Regions from separate parts of the Streptomyces sp. NPDC030991 genome, predicted to be linked through region 2. Evidence: riboswitches for the same ligand, from Rfam matches in the RefSeq annotation. Region 2 holds a riboswitch; each other region holds the start of a gene.
The links. Region 2 has a riboswitch for cyclic di-AMP ahead of ACZ45E_RS19030 (transglycosylase family protein). Riboswitches for the same ligand answer to the same signal wherever they lie in the genome.
Positions count from the first base shown of each region.

Region 1: it holds a riboswitch for cyclic di-AMP, as region 2 does, so the genes downstream of both, ACZ45E_RS03520 (M23 family metallopeptidase) here and ACZ45E_RS19030 (transglycosylase family protein) in region 2, are expected to answer to the same signal.
Region 3: it holds a riboswitch for cyclic di-AMP, as region 2 does, so the genes downstream of both, ACZ45E_RS05825 (M23 family metallopeptidase) here and ACZ45E_RS19030 (transglycosylase family protein) in region 2, are expected to answer to the same signal.
Region 4: it holds a riboswitch for cyclic di-AMP, as region 2 does, so the genes downstream of both, ACZ45E_RS11195 (M23 family metallopeptidase) here and ACZ45E_RS19030 (transglycosylase family protein) in region 2, are expected to answer to the same signal.

Region 1 covers NZ_JBVIFR010000001.1:745,215-749,772, forward strand. Annotated here, with positions in the region: gene ACZ45E_RS03505 (TetR/AcrR family transcriptional regulator) at 1-85, shown strand, start outside; gene ACZ45E_RS03510 (SIMPL domain-containing protein) at 110-862, opposite strand; gene ACZ45E_RS03515 (SGNH/GDSL hydrolase family protein) at 984-1,802, opposite strand; gene ACZ45E_RS03520 (M23 family metallopeptidase) at 1,943-2,731, opposite strand; cyclic di-AMP (ydaO/yuaA leader) riboswitch at 2,737-2,901, opposite strand; gene ACZ45E_RS03525 (tyrosine-protein phosphatase) at 3,289-4,086, shown strand; gene ACZ45E_RS03530 (DUF6126 family protein) at 4,093-4,257, opposite strand; gene ACZ45E_RS03535 (helix-turn-helix domain-containing protein) at 4,250-4,558, opposite strand, start outside.
Region 2 covers NZ_JBVIFR010000009.1:111,465-116,022, forward strand. Annotated here, with positions in the region: gene eno (phosphopyruvate hydratase) at 1-1,081, opposite strand, end outside; gene ACZ45E_RS19030 (transglycosylase family protein) at 1,335-2,057, opposite strand; cyclic di-AMP (ydaO/yuaA leader) riboswitch at 2,062-2,209, opposite strand; gene ACZ45E_RS19035 (transglycosylase family protein) at 2,391-3,479, opposite strand; gene ACZ45E_RS19040 (cytochrome P450 family protein) at 3,807-4,558, shown strand, end outside.
Region 3 covers NZ_JBVIFR010000002.1:515,108-519,665, forward strand. Annotated here, with positions in the region: gene ACZ45E_RS05810 (bifunctional acetate--CoA ligase family protein/GNAT family N-acetyltransferase) at 1-348, opposite strand, end outside; gene ACZ45E_RS05815 (HPr family phosphocarrier protein) at 526-807, shown strand; gene ACZ45E_RS05820 (GntR family transcriptional regulator) at 1,003-1,689, opposite strand; gene ACZ45E_RS05825 (M23 family metallopeptidase) at 1,921-2,709, opposite strand; cyclic di-AMP (ydaO/yuaA leader) riboswitch at 2,722-2,895, opposite strand; gene ACZ45E_RS05830 (M16 family metallopeptidase) at 3,132-4,499, opposite strand; gene ACZ45E_RS05835 (M16 family metallopeptidase) at 4,517-4,558, opposite strand, start outside.
Region 4 covers NZ_JBVIFR010000004.1:539,818-544,375, forward strand. Annotated here, with positions in the region: gene ACZ45E_RS11180 (hypothetical protein) at 1-217, opposite strand, end outside; tRNA gene ACZ45E_RS11185 (tRNA-Met) at 323-396, shown strand; gene ACZ45E_RS11190 (PP2C family protein-serine/threonine phosphatase) at 551-1,654, shown strand; cyclic di-AMP (ydaO/yuaA leader) riboswitch at 1,899-2,057, shown strand; gene ACZ45E_RS11195 (M23 family metallopeptidase) at 2,068-3,114, shown strand; gene ACZ45E_RS11200 (aldo/keto reductase) at 3,168-4,124, shown strand; gene ACZ45E_RS11205 (PrsW family intramembrane metalloprotease) at 4,133-4,558, opposite strand, start outside.

The sequences.
Region 1 (4,558 bases), on a different contig from region 2:
GCAGGAGTGGGTGGACGAGGCGCTGGCGCGCGAACTGGGCCTGGAGCGTTCGGAGTTGACCCGGCCGGCCGTCCAGGGCGACTGACCGTCCGGGGCGGCCCAGGAGGCGTCACTTCAGCTCGTACACCGCGGTCAGGCTCACTTCGTCCTCGATCTCGCCGGCGGCCGTCGGGACCTTCCCCGCCGACGCGTCGAAGGCCGCCGCGGGCACCTCCACGGGCCGGGGGCGGCCGCCTGCGGTCTCCGTCAGCGAGACGAGCCGGCCGAGCTTGTGGCCGCTCATCCTGGCGTACTGGACGGCCTTCTCGTGGGCGTCGGCATGCGCGGCCGCCCGGGCGCCGGCCCGCAGCCGGCCGGGGTCGGCGACGTCGAAGACGACGGAGTGGATCCGGACGGCGTCGCCGGCCGCGTCCGCGATGGCCTGGAGGAGGGCGCCGGTGCGTGCCAGGTCGCGGACCTTGACGGAGAAGGACTGGCCGGCCTGGTAGCCGGCGACCCGCGGGGACGCGCCCGCCTCGGGGCCCGTCTCGTAGACGGGCGAGGCCGTGAGGCTCTCCGTGCGGATGTCCCGTTCGGCGACGCCCTCCCCGCGCACGGCGGCCAGCAGCGCGTCCGCGGCCCGGTTCTGCGCGGCCAGGGCGTCCTTCGCGGTCGTGCCGGTGGCCTCGACGCCCGCTGTCACGGTCGCCAGGTCCGGCGCCGTGCTGGCCCTTCCCTCGCCGGTCACGGTCAGCGTCGCGGGCTTCGGCGCCCTGGCGGCGGCCACGTGCGGTGCTGCCTGGGCGACGGCCGGCGCGGTCGGCAGCGCGAGGGCGAGCACGAGGCCGACCAGAGCGGCGCGGTGGCGGATGCGTACAGACATGGGATCGGGGTCCTTCCCGGTCGGGCCCGCCGACGCGGCGGGCAGCCGACATCCCAGCACCCGCGCCCGGCCCTACCCCGGATGCCACTCCGCACGGTCACCTCGACGGCCCCTTGCGCCGTCAGGAGGCGGACTCCAGGTGCATCTTGATCAGGTGCGGGTCCACGAAGCCCTTCGCCACCACACGGTCCCCCGAGGACTCCCCGCGCAGCCGCCGCCCGATCCAGGGCACCAGGAACTCCCGCGCCCAGTGGATGTCGTCCCGCCGCACCTCGAACGTGCCGCGCGGCGGCAGCAGCGGCCAGGGCTGCTCCGGATCGGCGGGCACCTCGACGCCGAGCGCCTGCCCCGCGCGCAGGGCGACCCTGGTGTGTCCCTCGGCGGACAGGTGGAGGCGGTCCTCGTCCCAGGCCCTGCGGTCCTGGATGGACCTGAGCGACCACAGGTCGAGCACCGGGCAGCCGTGGCGGTCGGCGATCGCGCGCACGTGCATGTTGTACGTGGCGATCTTGCCGCGCAGATGCTTGAGGACGGCCACGTCACGGGTGTCGAACCCGGTGGCCACCATGACGGTCCCGGCGGCCTCGGCCAGCCGCACCACGGCCTTCTCGAAGCGCTCGGCCACGTCGTCCGGGTCGGTGCCGGGCCGGATGATGTCGTTGCCGCCGGCGACGAGGGTCACCAGGTCGGGGGCGAGCTCCACGGCCTTCGGGACCTGGTCCTCGACGACCTGGTCGAGGAGCTTTCCACGGACGGCGAGGTTGGCGTACTCGAAGGTGTCCTCGGGCGCGCGGTCGTCCAGGAGGACGGCGAGCCGATCGGCCCAGCCGACGAAACCCCCGTCAGGTCCGGGGTCCCCGACGCCTTCGGTGAAGCTGTCCCCCACCGCCGCGTAGGACCGGATCGTGCCGCCGCTGAGTACTCTCGATTCATTTGCCACGACCACACATCTTTCACCCTCGGCTGTGACCTACGCGACCGTAGCCAGGGGTTGACGGGTGGTGAGAAAACCCACTCGGCGCCCGGGGAATATCCCGGGGCGCCGAGTGGATCGCGCGTGGCTCACGCGCCGCGTGCGGCTCAGACGCCGACGCCGTGCTCGCGCAGGTACGCCAGCGGGTCGATGTCGGAGCCGTAGTCGGGCGACGTCCGGATCTCGAAGTGCAGGTGCGGTCCGGTGACGTTGCCGGTCGCGCCGGAGAGGGCGATCTGCTGCCCGGCGGTGACGGTCTGCCCGGCCGAGACGCCGATCGAGGACAGGTGGGCGTACTGCGAGTAGTCGCCGTCGGCGTGCTTGATGACGACCTCGTTGCCGTAGCTGCCGTCCCAGCCGGCCGAGACGACCGTGCCGGCGCCGACGGCCTTGACCGCGGTGCCGGTGGGGACCACGAAGTCCGTGCCGGTGTGGTAGCCGCTCGACCACGAGGAGCCGGAGGCGTGGTACGCCGTGCCGACGGAGCCGTCGACGGGCTTCACGTAGTCGGCCGCGCCCGTGGCGGTGCTCGTCGCGTCGGTGTTCGTCGTGGCGGTGTTCGTCGTGTCGGCGGAGGCGGTCTCGGCCGCGCCGTCGAGGGTGAGCTTCATGCCGGGCTTGATGAGACCGGCGTCGGAGCCGACGACGTCCTTGTTCTTCTCGTACAGCTTCTGCCAGCCGCCGTCGACGCCCTGCGCGTCGGCGATCTTCGAGAGCGTGTCACCGGACACGACCGTGTACGTCTTGGCGGCCGGGGCGGTGTCGCCGGTCGCCGCGTGGGCGCCGGTGGCGCCGATGAGCGGCAGGGCGAGCGCGGCCCCGCCGGCCGAGGCGACGGCGGCGGCGCGGGTGATGCGCTGGGTCTTCGAGCGACGGTGCTTTCCCTTTGCGGGCATGCCGGGTTTCCTCTCCGTCGCCTACGAGGTGAGCTGTCGGGTTCGGGCTGGAGTTGCCCGGCCGGGTCCGGTGCGCGGATCCGGCTTCACCCCTAGCCGCTCGGGGAATTCCCTCCGCGGCGTACTGCCTGTGGGTCCCCCGCTCCTGCCGAATCGGGTAGTCGTCCGGGCTCCGGGCGGCGGCAGGATTAGGCGTTCCGTCCGGAGTGAGTGGTGACAGTAAGCCGACGGGAAAGGAGGCGACAAACGCCGAATTCACCGACAGGGCCGCTTTCTTGATCGTCTGAGAGTTCTCTGTGTCACCCTCCGTCGATGTTCGCGCTTTACCAGCGCCTTACCTTCGGGGAATTCCTGGAAGGGAAATGCGGGACGGCCGCCACGGACGGTCACGGCTATGAGCCTGCTCACGCGAGCTCACACCATCAGCCTTGATTTCATGACAGTTACCAAGAAAAGCTCCCAAAACAGACAGATAGATGTCCCTGGAAGCCATGTCGTATCGTCAGACCCGCGCCCGCCGGCGAGTAACGCCGGTGATCCGACCGGGAGGAGCCCCCGTGACGCAGCACGCCCCGCCCACCGAGCCCCAGCTGTCCGGCATCCGCAACTTCCGTGACGTGGGCGGCCTGCCGACCGTGGACGGCCGGCGCGTGCGACCGGGTGTGCTCTACCGCAGCGGCCACCTCGCCCACGCCACCGCCGAGGACGCCGCGTTCCTCACCGGGCTCGGCCTGCACACCGTCTTCGACTTCCGCAACGCCGCGGACCAGCGGCTGGAGGGCGCCGACATCGAGCTGCCCGGCGTGCGCAACCTGAACCTGCCGCTGACCGACCCTGCGGACGGCGCCGAGTTCTGGAAGATGGTCCGCGACGGCGACATGGACCAGCTGCGCTCCCTGCTCTCCGAGGGCCGCGGGGCGGACCGCATGATCACCTCGTACCGCTCGATCATCTCCCAGCGCACCGCCGAGCACAGCCGCGTCCTGCACGCGCTCGCCGAGAACAGCCTGCCCGCCCTGATGCACTGCGCGGCGGGCAAGGACCGCGCGGGCCTGTCGATAGCCGTGACCCTGCTCGCCGTCGGCGTGGAGCGCGACGCCATCGAGACGGACTACCTGGAGTCCAACGCCAAGCACCGCCGCTACCGGGTGCGGCGCACCGCCACCTCGGGCGACGCCTACTCCCCCGAGGTCATGGAGCTGCTCAGCCCCCTCTTCGACGCCCGTGCCGCGTATCTGCACGCGGCGTTCGACACCATCGAGCAGACCTGGGGTGACACGGACCGCTACTTCGAGGAGGGGCTGCGGTTCGGCGCGGCCGACCGCGACCGGCTGCGCGAGCGCCTCCTCGACTGACCCGCGCTACTGGCCCCCGCCGACCGTGAACAGCAGGTAGAGGAAGGCGGCGAGGGCGTGCCCCGCGAAGACGTACACGAGGACCCGCACCCAGATGCCGCGCGGCAGCTTGTCCTCGATGTCCCGCCGGGCGGGCCGCTCGCCCGCGCCGTGTTCGGTGGCGTCACTCATGGTCGGACCTCCCGGATCGGGTGGCCGCCGGGCCGAGGCACAGCGCGGCGGTCGGGCTCTGCAACAGGGTGTGTACGAAGAGGAGCTCGGCCCCGCCCCGGTCCGCGGCGGCGATCCGGTGCGGGGTGAGCGAGTCGAAGTGCGCGCTGTCCCCCGGGTCGAGGCGGTAGGACGTGTCCCCGAGACGCAGCCGCAGCCGTCCTTCGAGGGCGTAGAGCCACTCCTCGCCGGGGTGGACGCGCACGATGTCGCCCTGCGACCCGTAGGGCACGTGGACCCGCAGGGCCTGCATGCCGCGGCC
Region 2 (4,558 bases):
TCATGCACTTGAAGCCGTTGCGCTGGGCCAGCTCGACGGCGTCCAGGGTCTCGGTCAGCGAGCCGATCTGGTTGACCTTGACGAGCAGGGCGTTGGCCGAGTTCTCCTCGATGCCACGGGCCAGGCGCTCCGGGTTGGTGACGAACAGGTCGTCGCCGACGAGCTGGACCTTGTCGCCGAGGCGCTGGGTGATGGTGTTCCAGCCGGCCCAGTCGTCCTCGTACAGCGGGTCCTCGATGGAGACGAGCGGGTACGCGGAGACGAGCTCCTCGTAGTACTCCGTCATCTCGGCGGCGGAGCGCTCCTTGCCCTCGAACTGGTACTTGCCGTCCTTGTAGAACTCGGAGGCGGCGACGTCGAGCGCGAGAGCGACCTGCTGGCCGGGGATGTAACCGGCCTCCTTGATCGCTTCGAGGATGAGGTCGAGAGCCGCGCGGTTCGACTCCAGGTTCGGGGCGAAGCCGCCCTCGTCGCCGAGGCCGGTGGACAGGCCCTTGGTCTTCAGCACCTTCTTGAGGGTGTGGTAGACCTCGGTGCCCCAGCGCAGCGCCTCGGAGAAGGACTCCGCGCCGATCGGGGCGATCATGAACTCCTGGATGTCGACGTTGGAGTCGGCGTGCGACCCACCGTTCAGGATGTTCATCATCGGGACGGGCAGCAGGTGCGCGTTCGGGCCACCGAGGTAGCGGAACAGCGGCAGGTCGCTGGCCTCGGACGCGGCGTGCGCGACGGCGAGGGAGACGCCCAGGATCGCGTTGGCGCCGAGCGAGCCCTTGTTGTCGGTGGCGTCCAGGTCGAACATCGCCTGGTCGATGAGGCGCTGCTCGGTGGCGTCGTAGCCGACGAGCTCCGGGCCGATCTGCTCGATGACGGCGAGGACGGCCTTCTCGACACCCTTGCCGTGGTAACGGTTGGGGTCACCGTCACGGAGTTCGATGGCCTCGAAGGCACCGGTGGAGGCACCGGACGGAACGGCAGCACGGCCGGTGCTGCCGTCGTCGAGGCCGACCTCGACCTCGACCGTGGGGTTGCCTCGGGAGTCCAGGATTTCCCGGGCTACGACGACGTCGATGGACGGCACGAGCATCTCCTTCTGGGATGTGACGCAATGGTGCGGGCGGCTGCTTGGATAACTGGTCCCGCACCCATGAGCGTAACCGGCTCCGAGGCATCGGCCAGCCGACCGACCGCCTCGTGGACAACGCCCATAGCGAAATGTTTCTTAATGGAACAAAGACAGCGACCTCCGTCCCGGATGCCGGGACGGAGGTCGCTGGAGCGAGCGGCCCGAACCCGGCGTCCGCCGACGCCGGTCCGTGCCTGTGCGGCTCGTCCTACTTCAGGTGCAGCTGCTGACCCGGGTAGATGAGGTCCGCGTCGGCGACGATGTCCTTGTTGAGCTTGAACACCTTCTGCCAGTTGGTGCCGTGCGCGTCGGCGATCTTGCTGAGGGTGTCGCCGGACTTGACCTTGTACTCGCCGTCGCCCTTCTCGACCTTCTTGCCGGTCGGGGTGGTGACGGTGTCCTTCTTGGTCTCCTGCTGCGGCTGAGCCTGCTGCTGCTGCGGCTGCTCGCGCTGCTGGGAGCGGGTCGTCGTGGAGGAGTCCGAGCGCTCCTGCTGCTGCGGCTGAGCCTGCTGCTGCGTGTCGGCCGAGGAGTCCGCGGGAGCGGAGTTGCTGGTGTCGGCGCCGGACAGGCCCACACCACAGCTCGGCCAGGCACCCTTGCCCTGCGCGGCGAGGACCTTCTCGGCGACGGATATCTGCTGCGCCTTGGACGCCTGGTCGGCGGAGGACGCGTAGGCGGTGCCGCCGTACGCGGCCCAGGTGGAGGACGAGAACTGGAGGCCACCGTAGTAACCGTTGCCCGTGTTGATGGACCAGTTGCCACCGGACTCGCAGCTCGCGACCTGGTCCCACTCGGAGGTGGAGGCGGCGGAGGCGGAGGTGGCACCCATCAGCGGGACGGCGACGGCGGCACCGGCGACGCCGGCGAGCGTGGCCACGCGGACGGCCTTGGACGGACGGCGGTGCTTGCCCTTGCTGGAAAGCAGCATGGAGTAATCCCCTCACCGACGCCTACGAGGTGAGCTGTCGGGTTCGGACCAGTGAGTGTCCGGCCGCGCAACCTTGTGCGCGGCTTAACCCCAAGCCGGTTTCCCGGCACTTACCTTGGGTCCCCCGCTCCTGCCTACGGCGCTGACGCGTCGACTGTTCCCGTACGGACGTTGGCAGGATTCGGCGTGACGTCCATCGGGGCCCGCTGTGGCGAGCGGTGACGACCGTAAGCAGTCGATCCGCCCGATATCAAAGACGATCAGGGTTTTTGAGACTCATGTCTCACTCTCGCAAAAGTGGACATACGCGCCTCAACCAGCACTGAACTCCCGCTACTTTTCGACCGATTCGAGGCCAAGGTCCAGACTCTGACCAGGCAGGATGAGGTCGGGGTCGGCGCCGACCGTCTTCTTGTTCAGGTCGTAGAGCGCATCCCACCCTCCGTGGACGTCCTGGGCGTCGGCGATGTCCCACAGACTGTCGCCGGAGCGGACGGTGTAGGCCCCCTCGCCGCGCTCCGCCTCGCGGGAGGCGTGACGCCCGTCACTCGTACGGGAGTCGGACGTGTCGTCCCCGGCACGGTCGCCGCGGTGACGGCCGCCCGTCGTGGAGTCCTCGGAGGCGCTGGGGGACGACGTCGCCGAGCCGGAGGGGTCGGAGGAGCCGGAGGAGTCAGAAGCGCCGGAGGAGGCAGAGCCGGACGGCTCCGGCTCGTCCGAACTGTCGCCCGTGCCGTCCGCGGCGCCGCTCTCCACGGCCTCCCCGGACGCCGCGTCGGCCGCTTCGTCGCTCGTCTTGTCGCTCGCCTTGGCGCCCGCCTCGTCACCGGAGGTCTCTCCCGAGACGTCAGTTGACGGCGTGTCGGACGGGTCGGCCGTGGCGGACCCGTCGTGACTCTTCTCTCCCGAATCGGCCGAACCGGTGGAGTCGGTCGAGCCGGTGGAGCCGGTGGAGCCGGTCGAGTCGGTCGAGCCGTCGGATGAATCGGGCGATCCGGACGGCTGCGGGGAAGCGCTCGCCCCCGGGTCGACATCGGCGGAGCCGGCGCCCTTGGTGAGGCCCGCCACGATCGAGCAGCTCGGCCAGGCGCTGGGCCCCTTCGCCTCGAGAGCCTTCTCGGCGACGGCTATCTGCTGCGAGCGGCTGGCCTCGTCGGCGCTCGGGGCGAAGTCGAGGCCCCCGTACTGCTCCCACATCTCCTGCGAGAACTGCAGCCCGCCGTAGTAGCCGTTGCCCGCGTCCAGACTCCACTGGCCACCGGACTCGCACTCGGCGAGCTTGTCCCAGGTGGCGGTGGTGGCGGCGCTCGCGCTGGTCGCGGCGAGCAGCGGGATCGCGATGGCGCTGCCGGTGACGCCTGCGGCGACGACGAGAGCAGGGGCCTGACGGGGGCGACGGTGTCGACCGTTCCCGGAGAGCATGCGGTTGCCTTTCGCGAGACTGATGCAGCACGCGACAGGGATGGCGGAAGTGGTGCCGGTTGTGCCTGTGTCGCGATGACTGGTGAACGTAGCGGGACTCGAACGCTTGTCACAAGTCGATGCAGCGGAGATCACGTGAAAGTCACAGTCTTGACGGTGTGTCACTTCGCGGCCTGCGCAAACGGTCCGCACGGGCAGCCCGTTCGGGCGCTCCGCACGGGCGGTCAGCACGGGAGCCCGCACGGGAGTCCGCACGGGAGTCCGCTTCGGCGGCGCCGGGCCGGTGCCGACCGCCCGGCCCGTACCGCCGCCGGTTACGGTCGTCGGGTGAACGCCCCGAACACCGCACCCGAACTCTTCACATGGGAGTTCGCGACCGACCCGTACCCGGCCTACGCCTGGCTCCGGGAGCACTCCCCCGTCCACCGGACGAAGCTCCCCAGCGGAGTCGAGGCGTGGCTCGTGACCCGGTACGCCGACGCGCGCCAGGCGCTCGCGGACGGCCGGTTGTCGAAGAACCCCGAGCACCACGCCGAGGACGCCCAGGGGAAGAACAGGACCGGCATCCCCGGCGAGCGCAGCGCCAACCTGATGACGCATCTGCTCAACATCGACCCGCCGGACCACACCCGGCTGCGCCGCCTCGTCTCCAAGGCGTTCACCCCGCGCCGCATCGCTCAGTTCGCGCCACGCGTGCAGGAGTTGACCGACGACCTCATCGACCGGTTCGCGGGCACCGGCGAGGCCGACCTGATCCACGACTTCGCCTTCCCGCTCCCCATCTACGCGATCTGCGACCTGCTCGGTGTTCCCCCCGAGGACCAGGACGACTTCCGTGACTGGGCGGGCATGATGATCCGGCACGGCGGCGGGCCCCGCGGCGGTGTGGCCCGTTCCGTGAAGAAGATGCGCGGCTATCTGGCCGAGCTGATCCACCGCAAGCGGGACGATCTCAGCGACGACCTGATCTCGGGTCTCATCCGCGCATCGGACCACGGCGAGCACCTCACGGAGAACGAGGCCGCCGCCATGTGTTTCGTCCTTCTGTTCGCCGGTTTCGAGACAACCATCAACCTCAT
Region 3 (4,558 bases), on a different contig from region 2:
GAAGGCGACCTCGGCCTCGTCGGCGGGCGCGGAGGCGGGCCGTCCTTGCGGGTCGATGCGGTCGTAGCGGACGGTCGCGATGAACTCGCCGCCCACCGTGGCGGCGAGTCCGACGCGGTCCACGTAGTCGTGATGGGTGAAGCGGTGGACGTCTTTGGCGGACAGGCGCGGGTAGGGCGCGAAGAAGCGGTAGTACTTCGACTCGTCCGACACCTGCTCGTAGAAGCTGGTCAGGCGCTCGGCGTCCTCGGTGGTGATCGGCCTGATCCGGGCGGTGCCGCCGTCGCGCAGCACCACGTCGGCCTCCCAGTGGGCGGGGTAGGCGTGCCGGTCCGACGGGGTCTCCATGCCGCAAGAGTAGAGCCGGGCGCCGACAGTCGTACGGGTCGCGTCACGCGCGCGTGGCAGGCAGGCTGAGGAAGCCGAACGGCGGCGTGCTCGCGGGTCCAGGTCCGCGTCGAGTGCTGCCCGACGGTGTGTGAGAATGGTCTAGACAACCGTGAGACATCTGAAGGGCAGCATCACATGGCTGAGCGCCGCGTCAACGTCGGCTGGGCCGAGGGCCTCCACGCCCGCCCCGCCTCCATCTTCGTCCGCGCGGCCACGGCGGCCGGCGTCCCCGTGACGATCGCCAAGGCCGATGGCAACCCCGTCAACGCCGGCTCCATGCTCGCGGTGCTCGGCCTGGGTGCGCAGGGCGGCGAGGAGATCGTCCTGGCCTCCGACGCCGAGGGTGCGGACGCCGCGCTCGACCGTCTGGCGAAGCTGGTCTCCGAGGGGCTCGACGAGCTTCCCGAGACCGTCTGATTCTTCGGGCCCTTCCATTCGGCCCGGCGGAGCCGCGCGTTTCCCTCAGGGGCGCGCGGCTCCGCCATTTTTGCATTCGGGTCACATCACCCCGAATTTACGCGCGCAGGGAAATACGGTTCGGAATCGGGGCAGGAGAAAATACCCCGCGTCCCATTCGGCGAATACCGCGCTTCTTTGTATACGGCCCCTCTGTTAATGCCGGAGCGCCGCCGTGTTTACTACGTGTTGCGAAGTCCTCACACGCTCTCCCGGGCGCGGGACGCGCGGCCGGTGGGCCGCCGCGGCGCGCTCGGCGTGCAGGGCGGTCAATGCGCGGGCCCGCTCGGCGTCACCGCGGGCCACCGCGTCCACGATGGCGCCGTGCTCGGCCCAGGACTCGGCGGGCTGGGCCGGGGTCTCCACGGCGTACATCCAGGCGATCTTGTGCCGCAACTGGGTGAGCAGGGCGATCAGGCCGGGGCTGCCCGAGGCCTGCGCGAGGGTCTCGTGGAACCAGCCGCCCAGGGAGCGCAGGTCCTCGTTCTGGCCGCGCCTTGAGCGCTCCTGACCCAGCCTGACCAGGCCCCGCAGGACCTTGAGGTGAGCCTCTGTACGGCGCTGTGCGGCGCGCGCGGCGCTCAGCGGTTCGAGGAGCATCCGGATCTCCAGGAGGTCGGCGGCCTCCTGGGCGGTGGGCTCGGCCACGCACGCGCCCGCGTGCCGCCGCGTGACGACGAAGCCCTCGGCCTCCAGGGTGCGCAGCGCTTCGCGGACCGGCACGCGCGAGACCCCGTAGCGGCGCGCGAGCAGTTCCTCGGTGAGCCTGCTGCCGCGCTCGTAGACACCCGCGACGATGTCGTCGCGAATCGCCGTGCATACCGAGTGTGCGGGAATGCGCATGACCCGACCTCCGCCTTAATCCCCGCGAAACGCGGTCGATCGACGCTTGTGCGAGCGCGAATGTCTCCCCTGGACGCGCCTGCCCGGTGACTCTATTCCACCGTCTCCGAATTTCCGAAGCCGGGCCGGAATCCATGGATATTTTTTGGACAGGAACGCCTTGCGCACGCGAAAGCCCCGGCTCGATGAGCCGGGGCTTTCGCGCGGCGCCGCGGAGGCGCCGTACGTGGGTCAGACGTTCACGCCGTGCGAGCGCAGGTACGCGATGGGGTCCATGTCCGAGCCGTAGTCGGGGGACGTGCGGGCCTCGAAGTGCAGATGCGGTCCCGTGACGTTGCCGGTGGCGCCGGAGAGGCCTATCTGCTGGTCGGGGGTGACGGCCTGGCCGACGGAGACGCCGATGGACGACAGGTGACCGTACTGGGTGTACGTGCCGTCGTTCATCTTGATCACGATGTTGTTCCCGTAGGCGCCGCCCCAGCCTGCCTCGACGACGGTGCCGGAGCCGACGGCGTGCACGGAGGTGCCGCTGGCCGCGTGGAAGTCGATACCGGTGTGGCTGCCGGAGGACCACAGGCCGCTGCTCGCCTGGTAGCCGGTGGAGACGTACGAGCCGCTGATCGGCGCCACGAAGCTGTTGAGGCGCTTGCGCTCGGCCTCGCGGGCGGCGCGCTCCTTGGCCTCGCGCTCCTTGGCGGCCTTCGCCTCGGCCTCGCGCTTGGCCTCCTCGGCCCGCTTCTTGGCCTCGGCCTCGGCCTTCGCCTTGGCGGCGGCCTGGTCGGCGGCCTTCTTCTGCGCGGAGGCCTGCGCGTCGATCTGGTCGGCCAGGGAGTCGCCGATGGCGATGGCCTGCGTCAGGCCGTTCTGCTCGGCGGCCGCGGTGTCGGCGGCGATGGCGGGGGCGGCGAGGCCGCCGATGACACCGGTCGTGGTGAGCGCCGCGACGCCCGCGGCCCGAGCGGTGGTACGCGTGAGCCGGCTCGGTCGACGGTGCTTCCCGGTGGCACGGGTGAACGCCATGAAGTGGCTGGTCCTTTCCTTCCCTCTCGCCTACCGGGTTAGCTGACGGGTTCGGAGCAGGAAGGTCTCCTACGGGCCCCCTCCCCTGCCTTCACGGCCGGGAAGAGCGTCCGATTCACCCCAGGGACTGCGATGGGTCCCCGGCTCCCCTGGCTCGCGCCGTGGGGGACTCGGCGATGACTGTCCGGTGTCGCGGGCGCGAGCGTGTCTGGCGGACAGCCGGACCGACGCTAAGCGGGACATCTTTTAATCAACAAACGGATCCCGGCTTTTGTAGCGCATGCCACAGACCAGACAGGCAACCTCCGCCCTAATTCGGACATAAGCGATACGTGGCCGATCGTGGCGGGACGTGAGCGACACCACGAAGCCCCGGTGGCCGCGGTGGCCATCGGGGCTTCGTGCGGTGTACGGGGCCGGGGTCAGCCCGTGACGACGGTCACCTCGCCGATACCGAGGGCCTTGACGGGCTCCACGATCTGCGCAGCGTCGCCCACCAGGACCGTCACCAGCCGGTCCGCCGGGAAGGCGTTCACGACGGCCGCGGTGGCCTCCACGGTGCCCGTCTCGACGAGCTGTCGGTACAGCCGGGCCTGGAAGTCGTCCGGCAGGTGCTGCTCGACCTGGTCGGCGAGGGTGCCCGCGACGGCCGCGGCGGTCTCGTACTTGAGCGGGGCCACGCCCACCAGGTTCTGCACCGCGGTGTCCCGTTCGGCGTCCGTGAGGCCCTCGGCGGCCAGCGTGCGCAGCACCTTCCACAGGTCGTCGAGCGCGGGCCCGGTGTTCGGGGTGTCCACGGAGCCACTGATGGCGAGCATCGCGGCGCCCGTGCCGTCGGGCGCGGAGCGCAGCACCTGGGCGAAGGAGCGCACACCGTAGGTGTAGCCCTTCTCCTCGCGCAGGACGCGGTCCAGTCGCGAGGTGAGCGTCCCGCCGAGGCAGTACGTGCCGAGGATCTGCGCGGCCCACACCCGGTCGTGCCGGTCGGACCCGATCCGGCCGATCAGCAGCTGCGTCTGCACCGCTCCAGGGCGGTCCACGACGATGACACGGCCGGTGTCGTCGGCGGTGACCGGCGGGATCGGGCGCGGCTGCGCGGTGTCGCCGGTCCACGCGCCGAGCGTGTCGGCGAGCAGCGCGTCGAGGTCGGTGTCGGTCAGGTCGCCCACGACGACGACCGTGCCGGTGGCGGGGCGTACGTGCTTCTCGTAGAAGGCGCGTACGGCCGCGGCGTCGATGGCGGTGACGGTCTCCTCGGTGCCCTGCCGGGGGCGCGACATGCGCGAGTCGGCCGGGAAGAGCTGCTTGGAGAGCTCCTTGGCGGCGCGCCGGGCCGGGTTGGCGCTCTCGTGCGGGATCTCGTCCAGGCGGTTGCGGACGAGGCGCTCGATCTCGCTGTCCGCGAAGGCGGGCGCCCGCAGGGCGTCGGCCAGCAGGGCGAGCCCCTTGGGGAGCCGGGAGACGGGCACTTCGAGGGAGACACGGACGCCGGGGTGGTCGGCGTGCGCGTCCAACGTGGCGCCGCAGCGCTCCAGTTCGGCCGCGAACTCCTCCGCGGAGTGCTTGTCGGTGCCCTCGTTGAAGGCACGCGCCATGATCGTGGCGACGCCGTCGAGGCCCGCGGGCTCGGCTTCCAGCGGCGCGTCGAGGTTGACCTCCACCGCGACGACCTGCTGGCCGGGCCGGTGACAGCGCAGCACGGTCAGGCCGTTGGCGAGCTCACCGCGCTCGGGGGCGGGGAAGGCCCACGGCTTGGCCGTGCCCGCCTGGGGCCTGGGGTGGAATTCCATGGTCGCGAGCTGCTCGGTCACCGGCCCGCCTCCTCGTCGCTCGGGTCGCTCTCGGCGGT
Region 4 (4,558 bases), on a different contig from region 2:
GCTGGTTGAGGCCGGTGAGCTGCTCGGCCGTGTGGGGCACCTTGTCGCGGTGCGCGGCCGGAATGGCCATGGTGGAGACCGCGTCCAGCGTCGCGGTGGGGGAAATGGTGTTGCCGGCCGCGTTCGGGGTCGTGTCGGCCTGCGCGGCGGGTGCCACGATCGCCGTGGCTCCGACTGCGAGCAGGACAGCGGTGATGGCTCGTCGAGTTGAGGTCATGTCTTCTCTAACGGCGCACAAGAGGCGACGGACACGGGACGAAGAGGCCCCCGGCCGGGCGATTCGCTTTCATCGTCCCTGATGGCGTAGTGTTGCATTCATCGACGCGGGGTGGAGCAGCTCGGTAGCTCGCTGGGCTCATAACCCAGAGGTCGCAGGTTCAAATCCTGTCCCCGCTACTGAAGTCCGAGGCCGGAATCTTTCGAGATTCCGGCCTCGTTCTGTTGGTGGGTCCTGACCCGGACGGAGCAGTAGCGCTCGCCCCCGGCCCCCTCCCCGGGAACCCTTGGTGAGACGCCGGAATCCGGGCGCGGACGTGGCAGGAGACAAGTGGTGGGGCAGCGAGGAGGGCGGCAGAGCCACGGAGCGGACGCCGTCGGCACGCGTGCCTTCCTCCGCGTGCTGCCGCTGCTGCTGATCGCCGGCGGCGCGGTCTACGAGTACTGCACCCCGTCCGAGTTCGCCGGCTCCCCCCTGTTCAGCGCCGCGCCGCTGGTCGTCGCCCCGTTCTTCTCGCTGGCCGGCACGGTCACGGCCGGGGCCGTCTCGATCGCCGCGATCGTCGCCGTGCACCTCAGATACGAAGGGGCGTTCACCACCGGCGTCTACACCGAGATGGCGACCGTCGCCACGGTGTGCGTCCTGGCCTGCTTCATCAACCGGATCAAGCGCCGCAGCGACGAGCAGCTCGCCTCCGCCCGGCAGATCGCGGAGGCGGCCCAGCTCGCGGTGTTGCCGGAACCGGCCGGGCGGATCGGGGGACTCGCCGTCGCGGCGCGGTACGAGGCGGCGCAGGCCGACGCGTTCATCGGCGGTGACCTGTACGCCGTGCAGGACACCCCGCACGGGGTGCGGTTCGTCGTCGGGGACGTACGCGGCAAGGGCATGGGCGCGGTCGCCGCCGTGGCCGTCGTCATCGGCGCCTTCCGTGAGGCCGCCGAGCAGGAGGGCACCCTGGAGGCGGTCGCCCAGCGGCTGGAGCGGGCGCTGGCCAGGGAGGGCAGCCGACGGCGCGGCATCGACGACTTCGAGGGGTTCACCACCGCCGTGCTCGCCGAGATCCCGCACGGCGGCCACCTCCTGCGCGTCCTCAACCGCGGCCACCCCGAGCCCGTCGTGCTGCGCGGCGACGGTACGGTCCAGGTGATCACGCCCGCGGAGGCGGCGCTGCCGCTCGGCCTGGGCGAGCTCGGCTCCTGGCCGGACCGGGCCACCGAGACGGAGTTCCCGTCCGCGGCGACGCTGCTGCTCTACACCGACGGGCTCTCCGAGGCGCGGGACGCGGGGGGCGTCTTCTACGATCCCGCGGCCCGGCTCGCCGGACGCGTCTTCCCCGGGCCCGAGGAGCTCCTCGCGACGCTGGCCGAAGAGGTGCGCCTGCACACCGGGGGCGGCGCCAGTGACGACATGGCGCTGCTCGCCGTACGGCGCTCTTGATCAACGTCACGAGGGGTGATCGAACGGCATCCCTGCGCATAACAATTGACACACCGTCAGAAAATGACAGGTTTGGCCTGTGCCGGAATCGGCGGTCAACTCGCCCGATTCCGCCCGGTAGTGCCCCGTTAAGTCCAGGCCAGAGACGTGAACGATCAGTGGGAACAGCTTGGAATTACTATCGGCTGTCTATTAACGTTCGATAACGCAGCGCGGTCGTCCCAGCCGTCACAAGAGATGGCTCCGCGCGCACACGCTCAATCCCGCAAGGGAGCCGGGGAACCACCAACTTGGGGTGAATCAGGCATCGTTCCGTCGCTTTTCGGGCGCCGGACCGTGCTCGTAGGAGACCTTCCTGCTCCGAACCCGTCAGCTAACCCGGTAGGCGAGAGGAAGGAAAGGAGAGCGCCCCCGTGGCGTCGAACCGTCCTGCCCCCGAGTTCTCCGGGTTCTCCGCCGACTCCGCCGATGGCGGCCTCGGCGTCGAGCGGGAGAGCTGGGAGGAGTGGAACCCCACCGAGGAGTCCGTCCGTCCCGTCCGCGGCCGGCACCGCGTGGCCCGCCAGCGCGGCGGACTCGCCCGCAGCTCCACGGTCCTCGGCGTCGGCGTGATCGCCGCCGTCGGCGCGGGCGGCATCGCCACCGCGCAGGGCGGCAAGCCCGCCGTCCACATCTCCATGCCCGACCTCTCCGCCGTCAAGGACTCGCTGCCCGAGGCCGCGTCGCTGCCCGGCGTGGGCGCGCTCATGTCCAACGGCTCCGGCTCCGGCTCCGCCGCCGACGCCGCCTCGGCCGCCCCGCTCACCATGGTGGGCACCGGGGAGTCGGGTGCGGGCGAGGCGCTGCGCGCCCGCATCATGCAGCAGGCCGAGACGCAGCAGGACGCCGCCGACGCCAAGGCGCAGGCCGTCGCCGAGGAGGCCGCCGCGCGGAAGGCCGCCGCCGACGCCGCGGAGAAGCAGGAGAAGGCCGAGGCCAAGGCCGCCGCCGAGAAGAAGAAGGCGGAGGAGGAGGCCAAGAAGAAGGCCGAGGCCGAGCGCCTCGCCAAGCTGGCCAAGAGCTTCAAGCTCCCCGTCGCCTCGTACACGCTCACCGGCACCTTCGGACAGCCCGGCTCCCTCTGGTCCTCCGGCTACCACACGGGCCTCGACTTCGCGGCCTCCACCGGTACGCCGATCTACGCGATCCACGGCGGCACCGTCACCGAGGCCGGCTGGGCGGGCGCGTACGGCTACCGCACGATCCTCACCCTCGACGACGGCACCGAGCTGTGGTTCTGCCACCAGTCCTCGATGAACGTCAGCGTCGGCCAGAAGGTCAGCACCGGCGACGTCATCGGCCGCGTGGGCGCCACCGGCAATGTCACCGGGGCCCACCTCCACCTGGAGGTCCACCCCGGAGGCGACGCCACAGGAGTCGACCCGGCCGCGTGGCTGCGCGGCAACGGCCTCACCCCCTGACCCCGGTACGCCCCCGCGGAATACCCGGTTCCGTGGGGGCGTTGAAGCAGGGCATGACTTCTTCTCCCGCTCTGCGCAAGCTCGGCTCCTCCGACCTGGAGGTCTTCCCGCTCTCCCTCGGGGGCAACGTGTTCGGGTGGACGGCCGACGAGGCCGCCTCCTTCGCGGTGCTCGACGCCTACACCGCCGGCGGCGGCAACTTCATCGACACGGCCGACTCGTACTCGGCCTGGATCGAGGGGAACAAGGGCGGGGAGTCGGAGACGATCATCGGCAAGTGGGTCAAGGCCCGCGGCAACCGCGACGACGTCGTCATCGCCACCAAGGTCGCCCGCCACCCCGACTTCCCCGGCCTGCGCGGCCCCAACATCAAGGCCGCCGCCGACGCCTCCCTCCAGCGCCTGGGCACCGACCACATCGACCTGTACTACACGCACTTCGACGACGACGAGACGATCCCGGTCGAGGAGATCATCGGCGCCCTCGACGAACTGGTGAAGGCGGGCAAGGTGCGCTCCATCGCCGCGTCGAACATCTCGCCCGAGCGCCTCCAGGAGTCCCTCGACTTCTCCGACCGCGAGGGCCTCGCCCGGTACGTCGCCCTCCAGCCGCACTACAACCTCGTCTCGCGCGACACGTACGAGGGGCCCCGGCAGGACATCGCCTCCCGTGCGGGCCTCGCCGCCGTCCCCTACTACGCGCTGGCCTCCGGCTTCCTGACCGGCAAGTACCGGCCGGGCGTCACGGTCGACAGCGCGCGGGCCGGGGGCGCCGCCAAGCACCTGGAGACCGAGCGGGGCCGCAAGGTCCTCACCGCCCTGGACGAGATCGCCGAGGCGCACCGCGCCGAGATCGCCACGGTCGCCCTGGCCTGGCTCGCCGCGCAGCCCACGGTGGCGGCGCCGATCGCGTCCGCGCGCACGGTCGAACAGCTGCCGGCGCTGCTCGCGGTGGCGGACCTGAAGCTCACGGACGCCGAGCTCGGCCGCCTCACCGACGCCTCCGCCTGAGCGCCTGGCTACGGATAGCGGTACGGGTTGTACGCGGGTCCCTGCGGCATCGGCGGGCCCGCGTACACCGGTGGCCGCCACATCGGCGCCGCGATCCGGGAGGCGTACGCCAGCGCGGGGCGCGCGAAGCCGCGGCGCTCCCACAGCGCGTCGAGCAACTCCCGCTCCCGTACGACGAAATCGGCGCCGGCCCGGCCCCTGCGGCCGCGGTGCCGCAGCAGCGCGAGCGAGGTCGCGTACGACTCGTACTCGGCGACCGCCGTGTCCGCCTCCTTGCCGCCGTAGTGCGCGGCGTACTCCCGGGCCAGGCGGCGGGCCTTGAGCGAGCCGAGGGCGAACGGTTCGGGCGGCGCGAGCCAGCCGGCGACGACATAGGCGGACAGCTCCGCTCGCACCGTGCGCAGTTCGCGACGGCGTACGTACACGGCGAGCCA